DNA from 3 places in the Aeromonas sp. EU05-FHT14A05 genome. Region 2 is predicted to be linked to each of the others. Evidence: predicted binding sites of a transcription regulator. Region 2 holds the regulator's gene; each other region holds the start of a gene.
The links. The regulator sigma-54, encoded in region 2, starts transcription at its own class of promoters, with help from an activator protein. The targets are predictions, from matches to a motif close to TGGCACNGTTTTNGCTT.
Positions count from the first base shown of each region.

Region 1 (7,111 bases), on a different contig from region 2:
ATCAGCTTGAGGATGCGCGGGCTGGCGTGTTGTAGCGGTATGTCCAGGTAGGGCAGCACCTTGCCGTCGCGCATCAGCGGGATGACGTCATCCACGTGGGGATAGGGGTAGACGTAGTGCAGGCGCACCCAGATGTCGAGCTTGGCCAGCTCCTCGCACAGGGCGACCATGCTGGTCTTGACCGGCATGCCGTCGTAGAAACCGGTGCGGTGCTTGACATCGACGCCGTAGGCGGAAGTGTCCTGGGAGATCACCAGGATCTCCTTCACGCCGGCCTCTTTCAGGCGCTTGGCCTCGGCCAGTACCTCGCCGATGGGGCGGCTCACCAGATCCCCGCGCATGGAGGGGATGATGCAGAAGGTGCAGCGGTGGTTGCAGCCCTCGGAGATCTTGAGGTAGGCGTAGTGACGGGGAGTCAGCTTGACGCCGTGGGCCGGCACCAGGCTGGTGAAGGGGTTGTGGGTCGGCTTCTCCACGTATTTGTGAACGTGGCCCAGCACCTCTTCATAGGCGTGGGGGCCGGTGATCTCGAGCACCTTGGGGTGGATCTCGCGGATCTGGTTCTCTTTGGCGCCAAGGCAGCCGGTGACTATCACCTTGCCGTTTTCGGCCAGGGCCTCGCCGATGGCTTCCAGCGACTCCTGTACCGCGCTGTCGATGAAGCCGCAGGTGTTGACCACCACCAGCTCCGCATCGTCATAGCTGGGCACCACATCGTACCCTTCGGTACGCAGCTGGGTCAGGATACGCTCGGAATCGACCAGATTTTTGGGGCAACCCAAGGAGACGAATCCTACTTTGGGGGCCTGTTTTGTGTTGGACATCGCTCAATCACTCTTAGGTGGCTCTCTTATAAGGGCGCGGATTTTACCGGAATGGCTAACCAAAAACTATACAACCGAGGTTGTCAGGCCGAACAATATTTACGGTCAGCTTTTGTCCCTTGCCGTCAGGGAGGCTGTGCCCGCTCATGAGGGCACAGCCGCCGTCCCCTCGCCGTCGGGGGAGCCTGGCCCAGGTTGACCCGCTGGAGGGGACAGGCACTCAGGACTTCTTTGAGTAGTCTTTAATCTGATAGGGTGACATGTCCGCTGATGGGATATTAAAGGAGCACACAATGAAGAGCCGATCCTGGTTGATTGCCGCCGTCCTGGCACTTGCATCTGGCCCCAGTCATGCCGACTGGGCGAAATTGAAGGAAGCGGCCTCCGAGCTTGGCACCGCGGTGAGCGACACCAGCAAGGAAGCCTGGCAGGGGATCACCGACTTCTCCAAGGCGACCTGGGAGTCTGTCTCCACCTGGGGAGCCGATGCCTACAACAAGGCGGGCGCCTGGACGGAAGAGAGCGCCGCCACCGGCAAGGAGTGGTTGACGGCCGCCGACAAGAAGCTCGACACCATGCTGGAGCCCAAGACCCCCGCCGAGGCCAGAACCGCCCTGGATACCATGGCCGATACCGCCCTGGTGCGGCTGTTCAACGAGCAACCCTCCGCCAAGCTGCTGTTTGACAAGGCCTATGGCTATGCGGTGTTCGACTCGCGCAAGTTCTCCCTGATGGTGCACACCAACCAGGGATCCGGGGTTGCCATCAATCGCAAGACGGGCAAGCACACCTATATGAAGATGTTTGGCGCCGGGCTGGCTGCCGGCATGGGGGGCAAGTTCTACCAGCAGGTGGTGCTGTTTGAAGACAAGGCCAGGTTCGATGCCTTCGTCAACAAGGGCTGGGAGGCCACCTCCGAAGTGGGGGCCGTGGCCGGCAAGGAGAGTGCCGAGCTGACCGCCAAGTACAATGGCGGCATGGCCATCTACCAGATCGGGGAGAAGGGGCTGCTGCTCGATGCCAATATCTCGGGTTCCAAATACTGGCTTGATGAGGATCTGAACAAGTGACTAAGGTCCCTGGCAGCGATCCGGTATTTTTCTTTTATCATGTTGAAATACTGCCTGTTTAAATGACGTGACTTGCAGTAAAAAGGGGGCCTTCGGCCCTCTTTTTCATGGGCGCAAGCAAGACACAGTCGTTGAACAAGGAGAGTGGCATGACCCAAGCATCTGAATCTGCCGTGGACCGGCGCCGGGAGTGGGAGCGGCAGAGCATCTATCTGCGGCTGCAGGAGGGCAGTCCCATGGTCCTCTGGGTCAATGGCGATGAGGTCGAACCCCTGGCGGAAGGGGCGGCTGAGGGGGGCGTCTTCGGCTGGGGACGGGCGGACGAGGCGACCATGGCTCTGGCGCTGGCCATCGTCGCCAGGCTGGTGGCGGTGGGCCTGGTGGCCCCTGAGCAGGCCACCGAGAAGGCGCGCTTTCTGCACGACGAGGTGCTGGTCAAGCTACCAGCGGACGAGCACCGAGATCTGCATCTCGGTTATCTGAAGCTGGTGCTGGGGTGACATGAGCCGGGGCCAGGGGGCCCGCTTGTGGCTGCCCCTTGGCGCCGGCGGCCAGTCCATCTTCCCTTTTGGCACTCTAATTGCTTAAGGCTTGCCAGTGTCAATGATTTGTCTGGGAAGGGAAGATGGAAATTAGCGCAAGCAGCCTGATGCAAGAGATGCAGGCACTCAAGGTCGAAGCCGGTGCCACGCCGCTGACCCAGCCCGGTCGTCCGGTCAACTCGGATTTCGGTCAGATGCTGCAGCAGGCCCTGGACAACGTCAACGAGTTGCAGGGCAGCGCCAACGATCTGCGCACCCGGTTCGATATGGGCGACAAGTCGGTGGACCTGTCCGAGGTGATGATCGCCGGGCAGAAATCCTCCATCGCCTTCGAGGCGACGGTACAGGTGCGCAACAAGATGGTCGATGCCTACAAGACCATCATGAACATGCCGGTATAACTCGGCCCCATGGCGACCGAGCATCACGAAGATGTCAGCAATAAGGACCTGAAGAGTGGCTAACGATCCAAACGGCGATCTGCTGATGAACAACGAGGGGGCTGCCGCCCTCGATGAGCACGAGCAGAAGAGCTCGGCCCTGGGCTTTCTGTCCAACACCGATGTGTTGCGGCAGATCACCCTGATCCTGGGGTTGACCATCTGTCTGGCCATCGCCGTCTTCATCCTGCTGTGGGGCAAGGAGCCGGAGATGCGTCCCCTCGGCACCTTCAACACCCAGGAGCTGGTCTCCACCCTGGATTACCTGGATCAGCAGAAGATCCCCTATCAGGTCGAAGGCAAGAGCGTGCTGGTCAGTGCCGAGAATTATGCGGACATCCGGCTGCGCCTGACCCGCGCCGGCCTCGCCAGCAGCAGCGAGGCCAGCAACGACGGCGAAGCCATACTGCTCAAGGACTCCAGCTTCGGGGTCAGCCAGCGCATGGAGAGCGAGCGTCTGAAACTGAGCCGCGAGCGCCAGCTGGCGAGCGCCATCGAGCAGTTCCAGAACGTCGCCAAGGCCCAGGTGCTGCTGGCCATCCCGAAAGACAACGTGTTCGCCCGCAACGAGCGCAAGCCGAGCGCGACCGTCGTGCTGAGCCTGAAAGGGGCTGCCCTGGGCCAGGGGGAGGTGGACTCCATCGTCGACATGGTCGCCTCCGCCGTGCACGGCCTGGAGCCGACCCGCGTCACCGTGACCGATCAGAACGGTCGCCTGCTCAACTCCGGCTCGCAAGACCCGCTCTCTGCCCAGACTCGCAAGGAGTTTGCGATGCAGCAGAAGCAGGAGCTCGAATACAAACAAAAAATTGACGCCATCCTGATCCCGGTGCTGGGAGCCGACAACTATACCGCCGAGGTGGATCTCTCCCTCGACTTCTCCCAGCAGGAGCAGACCCGCAAGACCTACAATCCGGACCTGCCTGCGGTGCGCTCCGAGATGACGGTGGAAGAGAACAGCGCCAATGGCAGCAATGGCGGCGTGCCTGGTGCGCTCACCAATCAGCCCCCCGCCGCCTCCAGCATTCCCGAACAGGCCGCCGGCGCTGAAGGGGGAACCGGCTCTTCCGGCCGCTCCCGCAAGGAGGCGACCCGCAACTTCGAACTGGACACCACCGTCAGCCACATCCGGCGCCAGCAGGGCGGCATCCGCCGCATGACGGTGTCGGTGGCGGTGGATTACAAGGCCACTCCCGGTGCTGAGGGGGCCGTCACTCGCGAGCCCCGCAGCCAGGCCGAGCTCGATACCCTGCGCCGTCTGCTCAGCGGCGGTCTCGGCTTTGACGTGACCCGGGGAGACACCCTGGAGGTGGTTGCCATTCCGTTCAACCGCCCCGAGCTGGAAGCCGTGGCCGACATGCCTATCTACGAGCAGCCCTGGTTCTGGCGCGCGGTGCGCATCGCCGCCTCGGTGCTGGTCATCATAGTGCTCATCGTCACCGTGGTGCGGCCCATGCTCAAGCGCCTGCTCTACCCGGATGCCAAGCCGGAAGGGGAGCTGGACTTCGACAACCACACCGTACTGGGTGGCGACGACGAGCTGAGCCTGCTGGCGGCCCAGGCCGAGGCCGAGCCGGTGTTCGGCTTGCGGGATGGCCAGCTCAAGCTGCCTGATCTGCACCGTGACGAGGACCTGCTCAAGGCCGTGCGCGCCTTGGTAGCGAATGAACCAGACCTGGCCGCTCAGGTCATCAAAGAATGGGTAACGAACCGAGATGCCTGAAGAGAAGAAAAACCAAGTCACCGGTAACGACATCACCGAAAGCCAGCGCCAGATCCTGGATCAGATGGGCGGGATGGAGATGGCGGCGGTGCTGATGCTGAGCCTCAACGAGGAGGATGCCGCCCAGATCTTTCGCCACCTCGAGCCCAAGCAGGTGCAGCGGCTCGGCATGTCCATGGCCTCCATGTCGGATTTCAGTCACGACCGGGTGGCGGCGGTGCATCGTCAATTTATCGACGACATCCAGAAATACACCAACATCGGCATCGGCAGCGAAGACTTCGTGCGCAAGGCCCTGGTGGCGGCGCTCGGGGAGGACAAGGCCAGCAACCTGGTGGATCAGATCATCCTGGGATCCGGCGCCCGCGGCCTCGACTCCCTCAAGTGGATGGATGCCCGCCAGGTGGCCAGCATCATCCAGAACGAGCACCCGCAGATCCAGACCATAGTGCTCTCCTATCTGGAGCCGGAGCAGTCCGCCGAGATATTGAGCCAGTTCCCGGAGCAGGTGCGCCTCGACTTGGTGATGCGTATCGCCAACCTCGAAGAGGTGCAACCGGCGGCGCTGCAAGAGCTCAACGACATCATGGAGAAGCAGTTCGCCGGTGCGGCCGGGGCCCAGGCGGCCAAGATGGGTGGCCTCAAGGCGGCCGCCAACATCATGAACTACCTGGACACCAACATCGAAGGCCAGCTGATGGACTCCATCCGCGAGTCGGACGAGGAGATGAGCCAGCAGATCCAGGACTTGATGTTCGTGTTCGAGAACCTCATCGACGTGGACGATCGGGGCATCCAGACCCTGCTGCGGGAAGTGCCTGGGGATCTGCTGCAACGGGCCCTCAAGGGCTCGGACGACCAGATGCGCGAGAAGGTGTTCAAGAACATGTCCAAGCGGGCCGCCGAGATGCTGGCGGACGATCTGGAGGCCATGGGGCCGATCCGGGTCTCCGAGGTGGAAGCCGCCCAGAAGGAGATCCTCTCCACGGCACGCCGTCTGGCGGACGCGGGCGAGATCATGCTGGGGGCCGGCGGTGGCGAAGAGTTCCTCTAAGCCATGGGCAATGGAATGTGCGATGATGTCGCCCCCTTCGTCCGGCACGCCAGGAGTGTCTTTCGCACATGAATAACAAGAACAGCAAGCTGCGGGGTTATGTCAGACCCGAGACGGACGAGACCCGGGTAGAGGCCTGGGGCTGGCCCGAGATGGAGGTCGAATCCGAGATCCAGAGCAATGCCCTGGGGCTCGGCCCTGACTGGTATCGCCAGGAGCAGGCGGACGAGATGCCGCCAGAAGAGCAGCCGGAGGAGCCCACCCCCAGCATCACCGCCGAAGAGGTGGAGGCAATCCGCCAGGCCGCCTGGGAAGAGGGGATGGCCGAGGGGCGGGAGGCCGGTTTTGCCAAGGGGCTCGAAGAGGGCAAGCTGGAAGGCTTGCAGCAGGGCCATCAGGCGGGTCTGGAGCAGGGCCGCGAAGAGGGGCTGGCCCTGGGCCGCGACCAGGTGGAGCAGGAGATTGCCCACTGGCAGGGGCTCGCCGCCCGCCTCGCCAATCCGCTCCAGGAGCTGGATGGCGCCGTGGAGCAGCAGCTCATCACGCTGGTCCAGCAGCTCGCCCGCGCCCTCATTCGCCACGAGGCCGAGACCTCCCCAAGACTGCTGCTCGAGGCCCTCAAGCAGGGCCTTGCCCTGCTGCCCGCCGCCGAGCAGGGGGTCACCTTGATGCTGCATCCGGACGATGTGGCCCGGGTCGAGCAGGCCTTCGGCGCCGAGGAGTGTGCACGGCGCCACTGGCGGCTGCAAAGCGATCCCACCCTCTCCCCGGGGGATCTGCAGCTGGCCACCGAACTCTCCAGCATCGATCTGACCCTCACGGGGCGCATCGAGCAACTGCTGCGCAACTTCCTTCGTGACAATGCTGGCTGACACCCTTTTCCGGTCAGGCACAGGGGAGCCAGGCTGCTGCGCACCCTCTCCCTTCGCGGCAATGCCGGCTGACACCCTTTTCCGGTCAGGCAAGGGGAAGCCAGGCTGCTGCGCACCATTTCCCTTCGCGGCAATGCCGGCTGACACCCTTTTCCCTTTCTCTCTGGAGGCGCGATGACCGCATCCCTGCTCAGTCGACTGCAAGGCTACCGGGTCCGCGATCTCGCCCCCATACCGCCGGTGGCGGGCAAACTCACCCGGGTGGTGGGGTTGACTCTGGAAGCCATCGGCTGCCGCGCGGCCATCGGTGCCCTCTGCCGCATCGATACCCAGGACGGCGTGCTGGAGGCCGAAGTGGTGGGCTTCTCCGGTGATCGGCTGTTTCTGATGCCGAGCGAGCAGCTCAAGGGGGTCATTCCCGGCGCCCGTGTGGTGCCCATCACCGAGGATCACGGCATCCCGGTGGGCATGAACCTGCTCGGCCGGGTCATAGACGGCATAGGTCAGCCCCTGGACGGGCTGGGCCCCATCATCTCCTCCCAGACGGTGCAGTTCGCCCAGCATCGCATCAACCCCCTGGCCCGTC
Region 1 is NZ_JBYTDH010000012.1:436-7,546, forward strand. It holds partial or broken gene rimO (30S ribosomal protein S12 methylthiotransferase RimO) at 1-824, opposite strand, end outside; gene befA (beta cell expansion factor BefA) at 1,118-1,894, shown strand; gene AC3WR3_RS16095 (hypothetical protein) at 2,044-2,394, shown strand; gene fliE (flagellar hook-basal body complex protein FliE) at 2,520-2,837, shown strand; gene fliF (flagellar basal-body MS-ring/collar protein FliF) at 2,893-4,599, shown strand; gene fliG (flagellar motor switch protein FliG) at 4,592-5,653, shown strand; gene fliH (flagellar assembly protein FliH) at 5,722-6,525, shown strand; gene fliI (flagellar protein export ATPase FliI) at 6,700-7,111, shown strand, end outside.
Region 1: fliE (flagellar hook-basal body complex protein FliE) is a predicted target of sigma-54. The motif match lies at 2,464-2,480, and genes of this name have one in related genera.

Region 2 (7,111 bases):
AGCAGGAGAGCAGCCTGCCGCGCACCAGTCGCGAGCGGGTGCTGCATCTGCAGATCCTGCTGCTGACGGCGGAGCAGGGGATCAAGCTCGATGAGCTGGCGGATACCTGGTATCTGAGCCGGGCGGCCCTGCAGGGAGACATGGCACAGGTGAGGGAGCGGCTCGCCCACTTCGGGCTCACCATAGAGAGCAAGCCACGGCTGGGCATGCGCATCCAGGGGAGCGAGACGGCGATCCGTGCCTGCCTGACCCAGCTGCTGTGCCAGGAGCTGCTGAACAACCACCCGCTGCAGAGCCTGCTGCCCACCCTCTGCCCCAGCAAGACCCTGGAAGTGGTGGGCAACCATATTCACGATCAGCTCGGCCGCCATCAGTTGCGCCTCGCCGACGAGAGCCTGCAACAGCTCGCCATCTATTGCGCCGTCGCCCTGCTGCGTCAGGCGGCGGGCCACGAACTGCGCGAGTTTGCCAGCGACGACATCACCCAGACCCTGGCCGCGGTGGCCCGCGACATCTATGGCGAGCTGCCGACCCTGACCCCGCCTGGGGAGGAGGAGATCGCCTGCCTCGCCATCCAGATCCAGGCCCGCCTCACTGCCGATACCCCCCAGCTCAGCCCGGCCATGGCCGCCGAAAGCGAGCAGCTGGTGGAGCATCTGCTGACCTACATCCACCAGCACTACCCCTACGACCTGCGCGCCGACCCGCAGTTGCGGGCCGATCTGCAGACCCACATCAGCGCCATGCTGCTGCGGGTCAAATACCAGATAGGCAGCCACAACCCGCTGGCGGACCACATCAAGCAGTACTATCCCCTCGCCTACGACATCACCCTGGCCGCCATCTCGGAGTGGATAAGGCAGACCCCCTACCGGCTGACCCATCACGAGATCGGCTATCTGGTGATCCATATCGGGGTCGGCCTGGAGCGCCACCATGACATCGGCTACACCCGTCGTCCCCAGGCCATGCTCCTGTGCGATGCGGGCAACGCCACCTTCCGGGTACTGGAGGCGCGCATCCGGCGGGAGTACCCCCAGCTGCAGCTGACCAGCCTGGAATCGGTACGGGATTACGAGGGACTGGCGCACATCGAGCAGGACTTTGTCATCAGCACCGTCAAGGTGAGCGAGAAGAACGCCCCCGTGGTGCAGGTCGCTCCCTTCCCGACCCAATACCAGCTGGAGCAGCTCGGCAAGCTGGTGCTGATCGACCGCACCCGCCCCTACCTGCTGGACAAGTACTTCGATGCCGACCACTTCATGGTGGTCACAGAGCCGCTCAGCCAGGCGCAGCTGTTTGGCCGCATCTGTGACCAGCTGGAGTCCGAGCAGCTGGTAGAGCCGGGCTTCAGGGGGTCGTTGCACGAGCGGGAGCGCATCGTCTCCACCATGCTGGGAGAGGGCATAGCCCTGCCCCACTCCCTCGGCCTGCTGGCCCGCCGCACCCTGGTCTATACCGTGCTGGCCCCTCAGGGTATCGATTGGGGCAATGGCGAGACCGCCACCCTCGTCTTCGTGCTCGCCATCAGCAAGGCGGACTACGAGGAGGCGATGGGGCTCTACGATCTGTTTCTGGCGCTGATGAACGAAAAAGCCAGCAGGAATCTGCTGGCTTGTCGGGACTTTTACGACTTCAAGGCGCTGGCGCGCGCTGGCTCATGACGGCGGAGGAGGCGTCGCTCACTCCTCGTTGAAGCCCGAGGTGAACAGCGCCACCACGGCGGCCAGGGCCTCCACCTCTTCGGGGCCCTCCACCTGCACCTCCACCTGCTTACCCTGGGCAGAGTCCAGCATCAGCAGGCCGATCACGCTGTCCGCATCGGCCTCGATGCCGTCCTCGTTGCGCAGCAGCACATGGGCATCGAACCCCTGCACCAGCTCGAACAGCATCATGGCCGGTCTGGCATGGATTCCCAGCTTGTTTTTGACTTCTACCGAGGCGGAAACTGTCATCTGAACATCCTGTGGGTCTGTCAGGCTTGGGTGGAGCGCTTGTCCAGCGTGCGGTGACGGATCTGCACGTTCTTGCCAAGCAGTCGGAAGGTGCTGGCCAGCCGCTCGGCGATGAACACCGAACGGTGCTGTCCGCCGGTACAACCTATGCCGACGGTCACATAGCTGCGATTGTTGCGCTCCAGGTGGGGCAACCAGGTCACCAGCATGTTCTCTATCTGCTGGATGAACAGCATCACGTCCGCCTGGGCCGAGAGGTAGTTGGCCACGGGCTCATCCTGACCGGTAAACGGCTTGAGCTCCGGGATCCAGTGGGGGTTGGGCAGGAAACGGGCATCGAACACGAAGTCCGCATCCTTGGGGATGCCGTATTTGAAGCCGAACGACTCGAACACCAGCACCAGCTCGTTCTCTTTCTTGCCGAGCACCCGGGTCTTGATGAGCTCGCTGAGGTCATGAATGCTGAGGTTGGTGGTATCGATGCGCAGATCGGCGGTCGAGGAGAGGGGCGCCAGCAGGTGGGTCTCTTCCCGGATCGCCTCATCCAGCGACAGCTGTTTGCGGGACAGGGGGTGCAGCCGGCGGCTCTCGCCATAGCGCTTGAGCAGGGTCCCGTTGTCTGCATCGAAGAAGAAGCTGGAGAACTCCACCCGCCCCTCGTTGCGCACCTGGGTCAGCAGGTTGTCCAGCTTGTCTGGCTGGGTCGGCAGGTTGCGCACGTCTATGCTGACCGCCAGCTTGTCATACTGGCTCTCCACCGAGACGATCAGCTGGGGCAGCAGGTTGACCGGCAGGTTATCCACGCAGTAGTAACCCAGATCCTCCAGCACCCTCAGGGCCACCGTCTTGCCGGAGCCCGAACGACCGCTTACCACTATTAACTGCATCTTGTCCCCTCACGCCAACGTGGCGGTGTCAGACCCGGCATCAGGCCGAGGTCATGATCTGATAGAGTTCTTCGTCGCTGGTCGCCTGGCGCAACTGGCGGCAGACGGCCTTGTCACCCAGCTTGGATGCCATCAGGGAAAGGGTCTTGAGATGCTGCTTGCACTCGCTTTCCGGCACCAGCAATGCAAAGAGCAGGTCAACCGGTTGATTGTCGATAGAATCGAAAGGGATGGGTTCGGAGAAGGTCATCAGCACGGCGGTCGGCGCAAAGGCGTCGTCGATCCGGCCATGGGGAATGGCGATACCGGCACCGATCCCGGTACTGCCCATCTTTTCCCGCGCCAGCAGGCTTTCGAACAGCACCTGGCGGGAGGCGCCGAGGCGCTCTGCAGCCAGCTCACTGATGATCTCGAGGGCGCGTTTCTTGCTGGTACAAGGGACCGCACTCTTGGTGCAGTCCCGACTCAGTATGTGTTCAAGTTGCATAGTTATTTTTGATTTAACTTATCTTTGTGCTTGATGATCTGCCGATCCAGTTTATCCAGCAGGGTATCAATCGCCGCATACATGTCGGCATGCTGCGAATTGGCGAACACCTCTCCCCCGCTGACGTGCAGCTTGGCTTCGGCGATCTGGTTCAGTTTTTCGACGCTCAACACCACATGTACGTTGTTGATATGGTCAAAGTGACGCTCGAGTTTGGCAAATTTGTTATTCACATAATCACGCAGAGCTTCGGTAATCTCGACATGGTGTCCGGTCAGGTTAATTTGCATAACGTCTTCCTTTTGTTTGCCTAAACCAGGCGTTTGCGCTGATTGGATGGCGGGATCAACAAGGATTCACGGTACTTTGCGATCGTGCGTCTCGCCACCATAATACCCTGTTCGGCCAGCAAATCCGCGATCTTGCTATCACTAAGCGGTTTGGCCGGGTTTTCGGCCGTCACCAGCTTCTTGATCAGGGCGCGAATTGCGGTCGATGAGCACTCTCCTCCTCCCTCCGTGTTGACATGACTGGAGAAAAAAAACTTCAGTTCAAAGATGCCACGGGGCGTATGCATGTACTTCTGGGTCGTCACCCGTGAAATCGTCGACTCGTGCATCTCCACCGCCTCGGCGATGTCGTTGAGTACCATGGGCTTCATGGCCTCTTCACCGTATTCGAAAAAGCCCTGCTGCTGCTCGACGATGCAGCTGGCCACCTTGAGCAGGGTGTCGTTGCGACTCTCCAGACTCTTGATGAACCACTTGGCCTCCTGCAAATGGGAGCGGATGAACTGGGTATCCGTGCTGCTGCGGGCATTGCGTGCCATGGCCGCATAGGCCTCGTTGACACGGATGCGCGGCGCCGAATCCGGGTTGAGCTCAACCACCCATTTCGTCCCCTTCTTGACCACGGAGACGTCCGGGATCACGTATTGCGACTCGCTCTGGATGATGCCATTGCCGGGTCTGGGCTCCAGTTGCTGGATGAGATCCAGCACCTCCTTGAGATCGCTCTCCTTGAGCCGGGTCTTGCGCGCCAGGGTGCGATAGTCGCGGTTGCCGAGCAGGTCCATGTGCTCGCGGATCACCTCCCTTGCCTCATTGAGCCAGGGCAGGTCCGGCGAGTACTGACCAAGCTGGATCAGCAGACACTCCTGCACCGAGCGCGCGGCTATGCCGACCGGATCGAAATGCTGCACCCGCTTGAGCACGGCTTCCACTTCATCCAGTTCAACTTCTACCTCTTCACTGCTGACTGCAGCCTGAATATCTTCGAGAGAGGCGGTCAGGTAGCCGGACTCGTCGATGGCATCGATGATGGCGAGGGCGATCGCGGCATCCAGATCGCTGAACGGCGTCAGTCGCATCTGCCACAGCAGATAGTCCTGCAGGTTTTCGGTGGTTTCCCCCTGATAGACGCTGTCTTCCCCGTCATGAATGGGGCCGGCGCTCTGGGCAGTCCCGGCGGAGTAGACCTCATCCCAGGTGGTGTCCACCGGCAGTTCATCCGGCATGCTGTCCTGCGCCATGGCGTCGCTGGAGTCGAGTTGACTGGCGTCCTGGGGCTCTATCGGGCTGGTTTCCTGCGCCTCATTCTCCTCCTGCTCCAGCAAGGGGTTATTATCGAGCGCTTGCTGAATTTCCTGCTGGAGTTCCAGAGTGGAGAGCTGGAGCAGACGAATCGCTTGTTGTAATTGTGGCGTCATGGTCAGGGACTGACCGAGACGCAACTGTAATGTCGGCTTCATCTACGTCGGGATATCCTTATGTTCAGCGAGGCAGTCACCTAACAAAAATGAGGGGTGCCCCCTTACTATAGACTGAATTGATCGCCCAAATAGACGCGCTTGACCTGCTCATCGGCGAGGATATCGGCCGGTGCGCCCTCGGCAATCATCTTGCCGTGGCTGACGATGTAGGCCTTCTCGCACACATCCAGCGTCTCTCTGACGTTGTGGTCCGTGATCAGCACGCCCAGCCCTCTTTCCTTCAGATGCTGGATGATCTTCTTGATGTCTATGACCGAAATAGGATCAACACCTGCAAAGGGTTCATCCAACAGGATGAATCGCGGCTCTGCCGCCAGCGCCCGGGCAATCTCGACCCGGCGTCGCTCCCCGCCAGACAGGCTCTGACCCAGGCTGTCGCGAATATGGGTGATGTTGAACTCTTCCAGCAACTGCTCGACCTTATCCTCACGCTCCTCACGGCTCAACCCCTTGCGGGTCTGCATGACCCCCATCAGGTTGTCGAACACCGACAGGCGCCGGAAGATGGAGGCCTCCTGGGGCAGATAGCCGATGCCATTGCGGGCGCGGATATGCATGGGCTGCAGGCTGATGTCCTGCTCGTCGATGGTGATGAGACCCGCATCCCGCTGCACCAGGCCCACGATCATGTAGAAGGAGGTGGTCTTGCCAGCACCATTCGGGCCAAGCAGCCCCACTATCTGGCCGGTGCCCACTTCCAGGCTCACGTCGCTGACCACCATGCGGCGCTTGTAGCTCTTCTGCAAACCCGTTGCTTTTAACACTGCCATGGCTTCTGTTTCCTACTTCTTCTGATCGGCGGGTTTGTCGAAGTTTTCTACCTGATCCGGCAGGAACACCGTCTTGACGCGCTGGGTGGGTCCCTTGCTCTCGGCGATCATCTTCTGTTTGACGATGTCGTAGCGGATGAGGTCGCCGGTGACCTGGCTGTCTTCCTGCTTGAGCTGACCGTTGCCCGTGATGGTGACCAGACGGTTCTTCAGCTCGTAGCGAATGCTGTTGCCGTGGGCATTGACCGGCTTGCCGTTGTCCAGGATCTGGAAGAAGGTGGCAGGATTGCCATAGGCGGTCATCACCTCGGCGCCCTTGTCGCCGGAGCGGATCACCACCACCTTGTCGGCCTTAATCTTGATGGTGCCCTGGGTGATGATCACGTCTTCGCTGAAGGTGATGCGGTTGTCCTGCATCTCGGCCACTTGCTTGACCGCATCCACATAGACCTTCTCGGCAAAGTCGGACTCTTTGGCGCTCACTGTACTGCACAGCAGCAGGGCCGCGAGGGCCAGATTAACGTTTTTCATTGAAATAAGTGGCATGGCCTTTATCCAGTAATTCGAAATATTTACGATCCAGATGGCCCTTCAGGCCAACGCCCTCGGTCTGGAATTCCTGACCCACTATGCTGATGTGCTGGTTGCTTCTCACGTCCTGGGTCACCAGATCCAGCTCCAGATAGGGGGTATCCAGCGTGGAGATGAAAGACGCCGGCAGCAGGCCGTCCAGATGGACCTTGTCACGCAGGATCACGTTGTCATCTGTGTTGAGCACCCCGGTTTCGGCCGTGACCTTCCACTCGGCCTCCCCCTGCTCATCGAACATGTAGACCACCGGCTTGTCGAAGGTGGCCTGCTCGAGGATCTGGTAATACTCCGCATATTCGGACTCCAACCGCTCGGTCCGCTTGCCCTGCTCGTTGAAGCGGGTTGTGACCAGGTTCTTGGCGGTGAAATCCGGTTGATAGTTCTCTACCTTGGCAGCCGGTTCGGGCGCCAGCTCGATCTCGCCGAGTTGCCAGGCGGCCAGCGCCGCCAGAAACAGCAGGCCGAACAGAAACGTCTGCTTGTTCATACCGAAGCCTCGGGTTGGTAGTCGCCCAGGCCCTGCGCCTGCAGGATGAGATCGCACACCTCGCGCACCGCGCCCACTCCGCCCCCGAGGCGGGTCACCAGATCGGCACGAGCCAGCACCAGCGGATGGGCATCCGCCACCGCTATGCCGAGGCCGCAGGCCT
Region 2 is NZ_JBYTDH010000010.1:167,043-174,153, forward strand. It holds gene AC3WR3_RS15245 (BglG family transcription antiterminator) at 1-1,664, shown strand, start outside; gene npr (PTS phosphocarrier protein NPr) at 1,683-1,955, opposite strand; gene rapZ (RNase adapter RapZ) at 1,976-2,842, opposite strand; gene ptsN (PTS IIA-like nitrogen regulatory protein PtsN) at 2,883-3,329, opposite strand; gene hpf (ribosome hibernation promoting factor) at 3,332-3,619, opposite strand; gene AC3WR3_RS15270 (RNA polymerase factor sigma-54) at 3,640-5,079, opposite strand; gene lptB (LPS export ABC transporter ATP-binding protein) at 5,145-5,870, opposite strand; gene lptA (lipopolysaccharide transport periplasmic protein LptA) at 5,883-6,401, opposite strand; gene lptC (LPS export ABC transporter periplasmic protein LptC) at 6,388-6,948, opposite strand; gene kdsC (3-deoxy-manno-octulosonate-8-phosphatase KdsC) at 6,945-7,111, opposite strand, start outside.

Region 3 (7,111 bases), on a different contig from region 2:
GACCAGCTCATCGTTGTCGATGAACTCGAGAGCCTGCTCCAGGGTCATGCGGATCGGCGGAGTCAGCACCTGGGCTTCGTCGGTACCGGAGGCACGCATGTTGGTCAGCTGCTTGCCTTTCAGGCAGTTGACGGTCAGGTCGTTGGAACGGGAGTGGATCCCGATCACCTGGCCTTCGTACACTTCGGTCGCGTGACCGATGAACAGACGACCACGGTCTTGCAGACCGAACAGGGCGAAGGTCAGTGCCTTGCCGGTAGCGTTGGAGATCAGCACGCCGTTCTGACGCTCACCGATGCTGCCACCCTTGTGCGGACCGTAGTGGTCGAAGGTGTGGTACAGCAGGCCGGTACCTGAAGTCATGGTCAGGAACTCGGTCTGGAAGCCGATCAGGCCACGGCTCGGGATCATGAAGTCCAGACGGACACGGCCCTTGCCATCCGGGGTCATGTTGGTCATCTCGCCCTTACGCAGGCCGAGTTGCTCCATCACTGAACCCTGGTGGATCTCTTCCACGTCGACGGTAACGGTTTCGAACGGTTCTTGCAGAACGCCGTCAACGGTACGCAGGATAACTTCCGGACGGGATACCGCCAGCTCGTAGCCTTCGCGACGCATGTTTTCGATCAGAATGGAGAGGTGCAGTTCACCACGGCCGGAGACGCGGAACTTGTCCGGATCTTCGGTCTCTTCCACGCGCAGGGCCACGTTGTGGACCAGCTCCTGGTTCAGACGCTCCAGGATGTTGCGGGAGGTGACGAACTTGCCTTCTTTACCGGCGAACGGCGAGGTGTTGACCTGGAAGGTCATGTTCACGGTGGGCTCGTCAACGGAGAGCGGCGGCAGGGCTTCGACGGCATTGTTGTCACAGATGGTGTCGGAGATCTTCAGCTCGCCCAGACCGGTGATGGCGATGATGTCGCCCGCTTGCGCGTCGGCCACTTCGGTACGGGACAGACCCAGGTAACCCAGCACCTGACCGACCTTGCCGGTACGGTTCTTGCCGTTGGCACCAACGATGGTGACCTGCTGGTTGGTCTTGACGCGACCACGGGTGATACGGCCGATGCCGATGACGCCCACGTAGGAGTTGTAGTCCAGCTGGGAGATCTGCATCTGGAAACCGCCTTCGGTATCCGCAGCAGGGGCTTCGACGTTGTCGACGATGGCCTGGAACAGGGGTTCCATGTTGTCGGACGGTACGTCTTGGTCCAGGGTGGCCCAACCGTTCAGTGCAGAGGCGTAAACAACCTTGAAGTCCAGCTGCTCATCGGTGGCACCCAGGTTGTCGAACAGATCGAAAACCTGATCCATTACCCAGTCAGGACGAGCACCCGGACGGTCGATCTTGTTGATGACCACGATGGGCTTCAGACCCTGGGCGAATGCCTTCTGGGTCACGAAACGGGTTTGCGGCATCGGGCCGTCAACGGCGTCAACCAGCAGCAGCACGGAGTCAACCATGGAGAGCACGCGCTCAACTTCACCACCGAAGTCGGCGTGACCCGGGGTATCCACGATGTTGATACGGTAGTCGTTCCAGCGGATCGCAGTGTTCTTGGCGAGAATGGTGATGCCACGTTCCCGTTCCAGATCATTGGAGTCCATGATCCGTTCCTGACCTTCGCTGGTGCGATCCAGAGTGCCGGATTGCTGCAGCAGCTTATCAACCAGAGTCGTTTTGCCGTGGTCAACGTGCGCAATAATCGCAATATTGCGTAAATTCTCTAACATTCTCGCCTCAAATCACCGGGTAAAATTGGGCGCTAATTGTACTCTCGCCTTTGTGATCTGCCTAGCAGAATTGCAGACCATTCGCGTACAACAGGGGATCTGGATCATGGACCCCGCGCCAAAAGCCTGCTTAGATGGCCTTGGCACGTAGGCGCACCACGATGGTGCACCAAAACGATCCAAGGTTGCACCACTTTGAGGCGCAGCCAAGCATGAAAGCGGGTGTCCCGACAGCCTGAAAGGGTGCAAATGCCCTGAAATCAAGCTGTCACAAACTTGGCACGATACTGGCTTATGTGAATGTGATGACGCATTCACCCAAAGAGTTTTAACACCGGAGGTTACTTAGCATGTCAGCCCAGAACGTTTTGGCCCTGATCCAGGAACACGAAGTCAAGTTTGTTGATCTGCGTTTTACCGACACCAAGGGTAAAGAGCAGCACGTATCCATTCCTTCCCACCAGGTCGACGAAGACTTCTTCGAAGACGGCAAGATGTTCGATGGCTCCTCCATCGGCGGCTGGAAGGGCATCAACGAGTCTGACATGGTGCTGATGCCGGATCCGGCCTCCGCCAAACTGGACCCGTTCACCGAAGAGACCACGCTGAACATCGTCTGTGACGTGCTTGAACCTGCCACCATGCAAGGCTATGACCGCGATCCGCGCTCCATCGCCAAGCGTGCCGAAGATTTCCTGAAAGCCAGCGGCATCGCTGACACCGTGCTGTTCGGGCCGGAGCCGGAATTCTTCATGTTCGACAACATCACCTTCTCCAACACCATGGGCCACAGCTTCGTGAAGATCGAATCCGAAGAAGCTGCCTGGAACTCGGGTACCGAGTACGAGCACGGCAACAAGGGTCACCGTCCCTTCGTCAAGGGTGGTTACTTCCCGGTTGCGCCAGTTGACTCCTCCCAGGACATCCGTGCCGCCATGTGTCTGGTGCTGGAAGAGATGGGCCAGGTCGTTGAAGCTCACCACCACGAAGTGGCCACTGCCGGTCAGAACGAGATCGCAACCCGCTTCAACACTCTCACCCTGAAAGCTGACGAAGTGCAGGTGCTGAAGTACGTGATCCACAACGTGGCCCACGCCTACAACAAGACTGTCACCTTCATGCCGAAACCCATGTTCGGTGACAACGGCTCCGGCATGCACTGCCACCAGTCCCTGGCCAAGAACGGTGTCAACCTGTTCGCCGGCGACCTGTACGGTGGTCTGTCCGAGATGGCGCTGCACTACATCGGCGGCATCATCAAGCACGCCAAGGCCATCAACGCCTTCGCCAACCCGACCACCAACTCCTACAAGCGTCTGGTGCCGGGCTATGAAGCCCCTGTCATGCTGGCCTACTCCGCCCGCAACCGCTCTGCCTCCATCCGTATCCCGGTTGTGCCGAGCCCGAAAGCCCGCCGCATCGAAGTGCGCTTCCCGGATCCGGCTGCCAACCCCTACCTGGCCTTCGCTGCCCAGCTGATGGCCGGTCTGGACGGCATCATCAACAAGATCCATCCGGGCGATGCCATGGACAAGAACTTGTATGACCTGCCGCCGGAAGAAGCCGCAGAAGTGCCGACCGTTGCCGGCTCCCTGGACGAGGCCCTGTCCGCACTGGATGCTGATCGCGAGTTCCTGACCCGTGGCGGCGTCTTCAGCGACGACTTCATCAACTCCTACCTGGAGCTGAAGCAGCATGACGTGGATCGTGTCCGCATGACCCCGCACCCGCTGGAGTTCGAGCTGTACTACTCCGTCTAATCCGGTGTCCTTGCTTCATCATGACAAACCCGCCATCTGGCGGGTTTTTTATCTAAGGGGCTGAAATACCATGATTCATGGCCTCACACCGCATGGGGCATACGGCTTGTCGAGCCCATTCTGCACCGCGGATCCGACAATAGGCCCGACATTTTTTTCTCTGATAGGATTAAGGTGAACCCCGTCAAGGAGAGATGGATGAAAACAGTACACCCGACATGGACGCTGGGCCTCTTGCTGATGATCTCCTGCACCGCCCAGGCGGCCAGAGTCTATTCCTGGATAGATCCCCAAGGGGTGACCCATTACACAGACGCCCCTCCCCCCGGCAAGAACGCCAGGGAAATCGACTTGCGGGTCTCCCCCCTCATCGGCACCTCGCCCCACTCGGTCCAGGTCGACGACTTCAACAGCCTGACCGGCGTCGATGCCAGGAAGGCCCTGGAGGCCGCCCCCCTGGAGATAGAACTGCTCTCCCCCGAGCCGGGCAGCACACTGCGCGACAACACGGGCAACATCGTCTTCCAGGCCCAGGTCCATCCCCAGGCGCCGGTGCAATATGACGTACGCCTGCTGCTGAACGACCAGGCCATTCCCCTCGTTCACAACAGCCTGGCCATCCGGGTGGAGAACCTCCCTCGCGGCGCCTACGAGGCGCGGCTCGAGCTGCTCGCCAAAGACGGTACGATCCTTGCTAAATCCAAAGCAGCCACCTTTTACCTGCATAGAACGACTGTGAATCAGGCTCCCAAAGCCACCCCCAAGGCCAATTAGGGGTGATGTGACGCACCGATGCGGGTAAACTCAATGCACCATATCGGTGCATAACAGGTGTAAAGCACCGTTTTAGGGAGAAACCTGTGCCAACCCGCTTGGATCACGCCAAGACACTCTTGGACAACCTGCTGACCGCCGTCATCCTGATGGATGAGCGGCTCTGCATTCAATTCGTCAACCCGGCGGCCGAACAGCTGCTTTCCCTCAGCGAACGGCGACTGATCGGGATCGAACTGCCCCATCTGCTGGAGCACATTTCCCTCGACCTGCAACGATTCAAGCAGTGCCTCATTTCAGGGCAGGGCTTCACCGACAGCGAAGTCACCCTGGTGGTGGAGGGAGAGCCCAGGCTGGTGGAGATCAGCGTGAGCCCCATGGCCGACCATGAGCAGCGGCTGATGGTGGTGGAGCTGCGCAAGATCGATCAGCAGAAGAAGATCAGCCAGGAGCTGCAGCAACATGCCCAGCAGCAGGCCGCCAAGGAGCTGGTGCGCGGGCTGGCCCACGAGATAAAGAACCCCCTCGGGGGATTGCGCGGCGCGGCCCAGCTGCTGCAAAAGGAGCTGCCGGACCCGGCCCTGCGTGAATATACCGGCATCATCATAGAGCAGGCCGACCGCCTGCGGGTGCTGGTCGATCGTCTGCTCGGCCCCCAACGACCGGGACGCCATCAGATGCACAATGTGCATTCGGTGCTGGAGCAGGTGCGCCGTCTGGTGGATCTGGAGCTGCCGCCCCAGATCCGCATCGAGCGGGATTACGACCCCAGCATTCCCGAGTTCGAGATGGAGCCGGACCAGCTGCAGCAGGCGTTTCTCAACATAGTCCGCAATGCCGCCGAGGCCCTCGGCGATCAGACCGGGCTCATCCGCATCAAGACCCGCACCGCCTTCCAGATCACCATCCACGGTCAGCGCTACCGCCTGGCCGCCGAGATCAAGATCGTCGACAACGGTCCCGGCATTCCCGATGCCATTCGCGACACCCTCTTCTACCCCATGATCACCGGCAAGGAGGGGGGCACAGGCCTCGGCCTCTCCATCGCCCAGAACCTGATCGATCAGCACAAGGGACGCATAGATTGCATCAGCTGGCCCGGCCACACCGAATTCACCATCTACCTACCACTTCGCAAGTAAGGGAACCTCATGACAGCAAAAGTGTGGATCGTCGATGACGACAGCTCCATCCGGTGGGTCCTGGAGCGCACCCTTGGCAGCGAAGGCTTCGAATGCGAGAGCTTTGCCGATGGCGAAGCCCTGCTGAGCTCGCTGGAGATACGCTCACCGGACGTGATCCTCTCCGACATCCGCATGCCTGGCATAGACGGCCTCAGCCTGCTGGAGCAGATCCACCGCCGCCAGGCCGATCTGCCCATCATCATCATGACGGCGCACTCGGATCTCGACAGCGCGGTCAACGCCTACCAGCGCGGCGCCTTCGAATACCTGCCCAAGCCGTTCGACATCGACGAGGCGGTCACCCTGGTGCGCCGCGCCGAGAATCATCTGAAAGAGCAGCGCACCAAGCGCAAGGCACGCCAGCAGGAGGCCACCACCACCCCGGAGATCATCGGTGAGGCTCCCGCCATGCAGGAGGTGTTTCGCGCCATAGGCCGGCTGTCGCGCTCCAGCATCTCGGTGCTCATCAACGGCCAGAGCGGCACCGGCAAGGAGCTGGTCGCCCATGCCCTGCACAAGCACAGCCCGCGCGCCCACAAGAATTTCATCGCCCTCAACATGGCGGCCATCCCCAAGGATCTCATCGAATCCGAACTGTTCGGCCATGAGAAGGGGGCCTTCACCGGCGCCAACAACATACGTCACGGCCGCTTCGAACAGGCCGACGGCGGCACCCTGTTTCTCGACGAAATAGGCGACATGCCCCTGGACGTCCAGACCCGGCTGCTGCGGGTGCTGGCGGACGGCCAGTTCTACCGGGTCGGCGGCCATCAACCGGTGCAGGTGGATGTGCGGATCATCGCTGCCACCCACCAGAATCTGGAGAAACGGGTTGCCGACGGCGAATTTCGGGAGGATCTGTTCCACCGCCTCAACGTCATCCGCATCCATATCCCCGCCCTCAAGGAGCGCCGGGAGGACATACCCCAGCTGGCCCAGCACTTCCTGCTCAGAGCCGCCAAGGAGCTGAACGTGGAGGCCAAGAGCCTGCACCCGGATACCCAGACCTACATCAGCCGCCTGCCCTGGCCCGGCAACGTGCGCCAGCTGGAGAACGTCTGCCGCTGGCTGACCGTGATGGCCTCCGGTCAGGAGGTACTGGTCGGCGATCTGCCCACCGAGCTGCTGACCCCCATCACCAGCACGGCGGAGCCGGGCCAGCCCGCCCTGACCGGTGGCTGGCAGCAACAACTGCAGGACTGGGTAGCCGCCAAGCTGGCGCTGGGGGAGACCGACATCCTGGCGGATGCCATGCCCCAGTTCGAGCGGATCATGCTGGAGACGGCGCTGGAGCACACCCATGGCCACAAGCAGGAGGCCGCCCGCCTGCTTGGCTGGGGTCGCAATACCCTGACCCGCAAGCTCAAGGAACTCGACATTCCCTGAGTCCTCGGGAAAAACGATTCCCATCACGCCTTGAGGGAAAGCCTGACCAATCAGACCCCGTTTGCCTGCAAACGGGGTATCTTTTTCAAGATCCCCGCCTAGAATGACAGGCTTTCCAACCCGACTCGCAGAAGGCGCCACCATGATTGACAGATCCCTCCCCCTGACCGACCTGCACCGCCATCTGGATGGCAACATCCGTCCGCAGACCATTCTCGAGCTGGGTCGCCTGCACAACATCCAGCTGCCGGCCGATGAGCTGGAAGCCCTGCG
Region 3 is NZ_JBYTDH010000013.1:71,478-78,588, reverse strand. It holds gene typA (translational GTPase TypA) at 1-1,734, opposite strand, end outside; gene glnA (glutamate--ammonia ligase) at 2,085-3,494, shown strand; gene AC3WR3_RS17095 (DUF4124 domain-containing protein) at 3,693-4,268, shown strand; gene glnL (nitrogen regulation protein NR(II)) at 4,355-5,410, shown strand; gene glnG (nitrogen regulation protein NR(I)) at 5,420-6,838, shown strand; gene add (adenosine deaminase) at 6,981-7,111, shown strand, end outside.
Region 3: glnA (glutamate--ammonia ligase) is a predicted target of sigma-54. The motif match lies at 2,012-2,028, and genes of this name have one in related genera.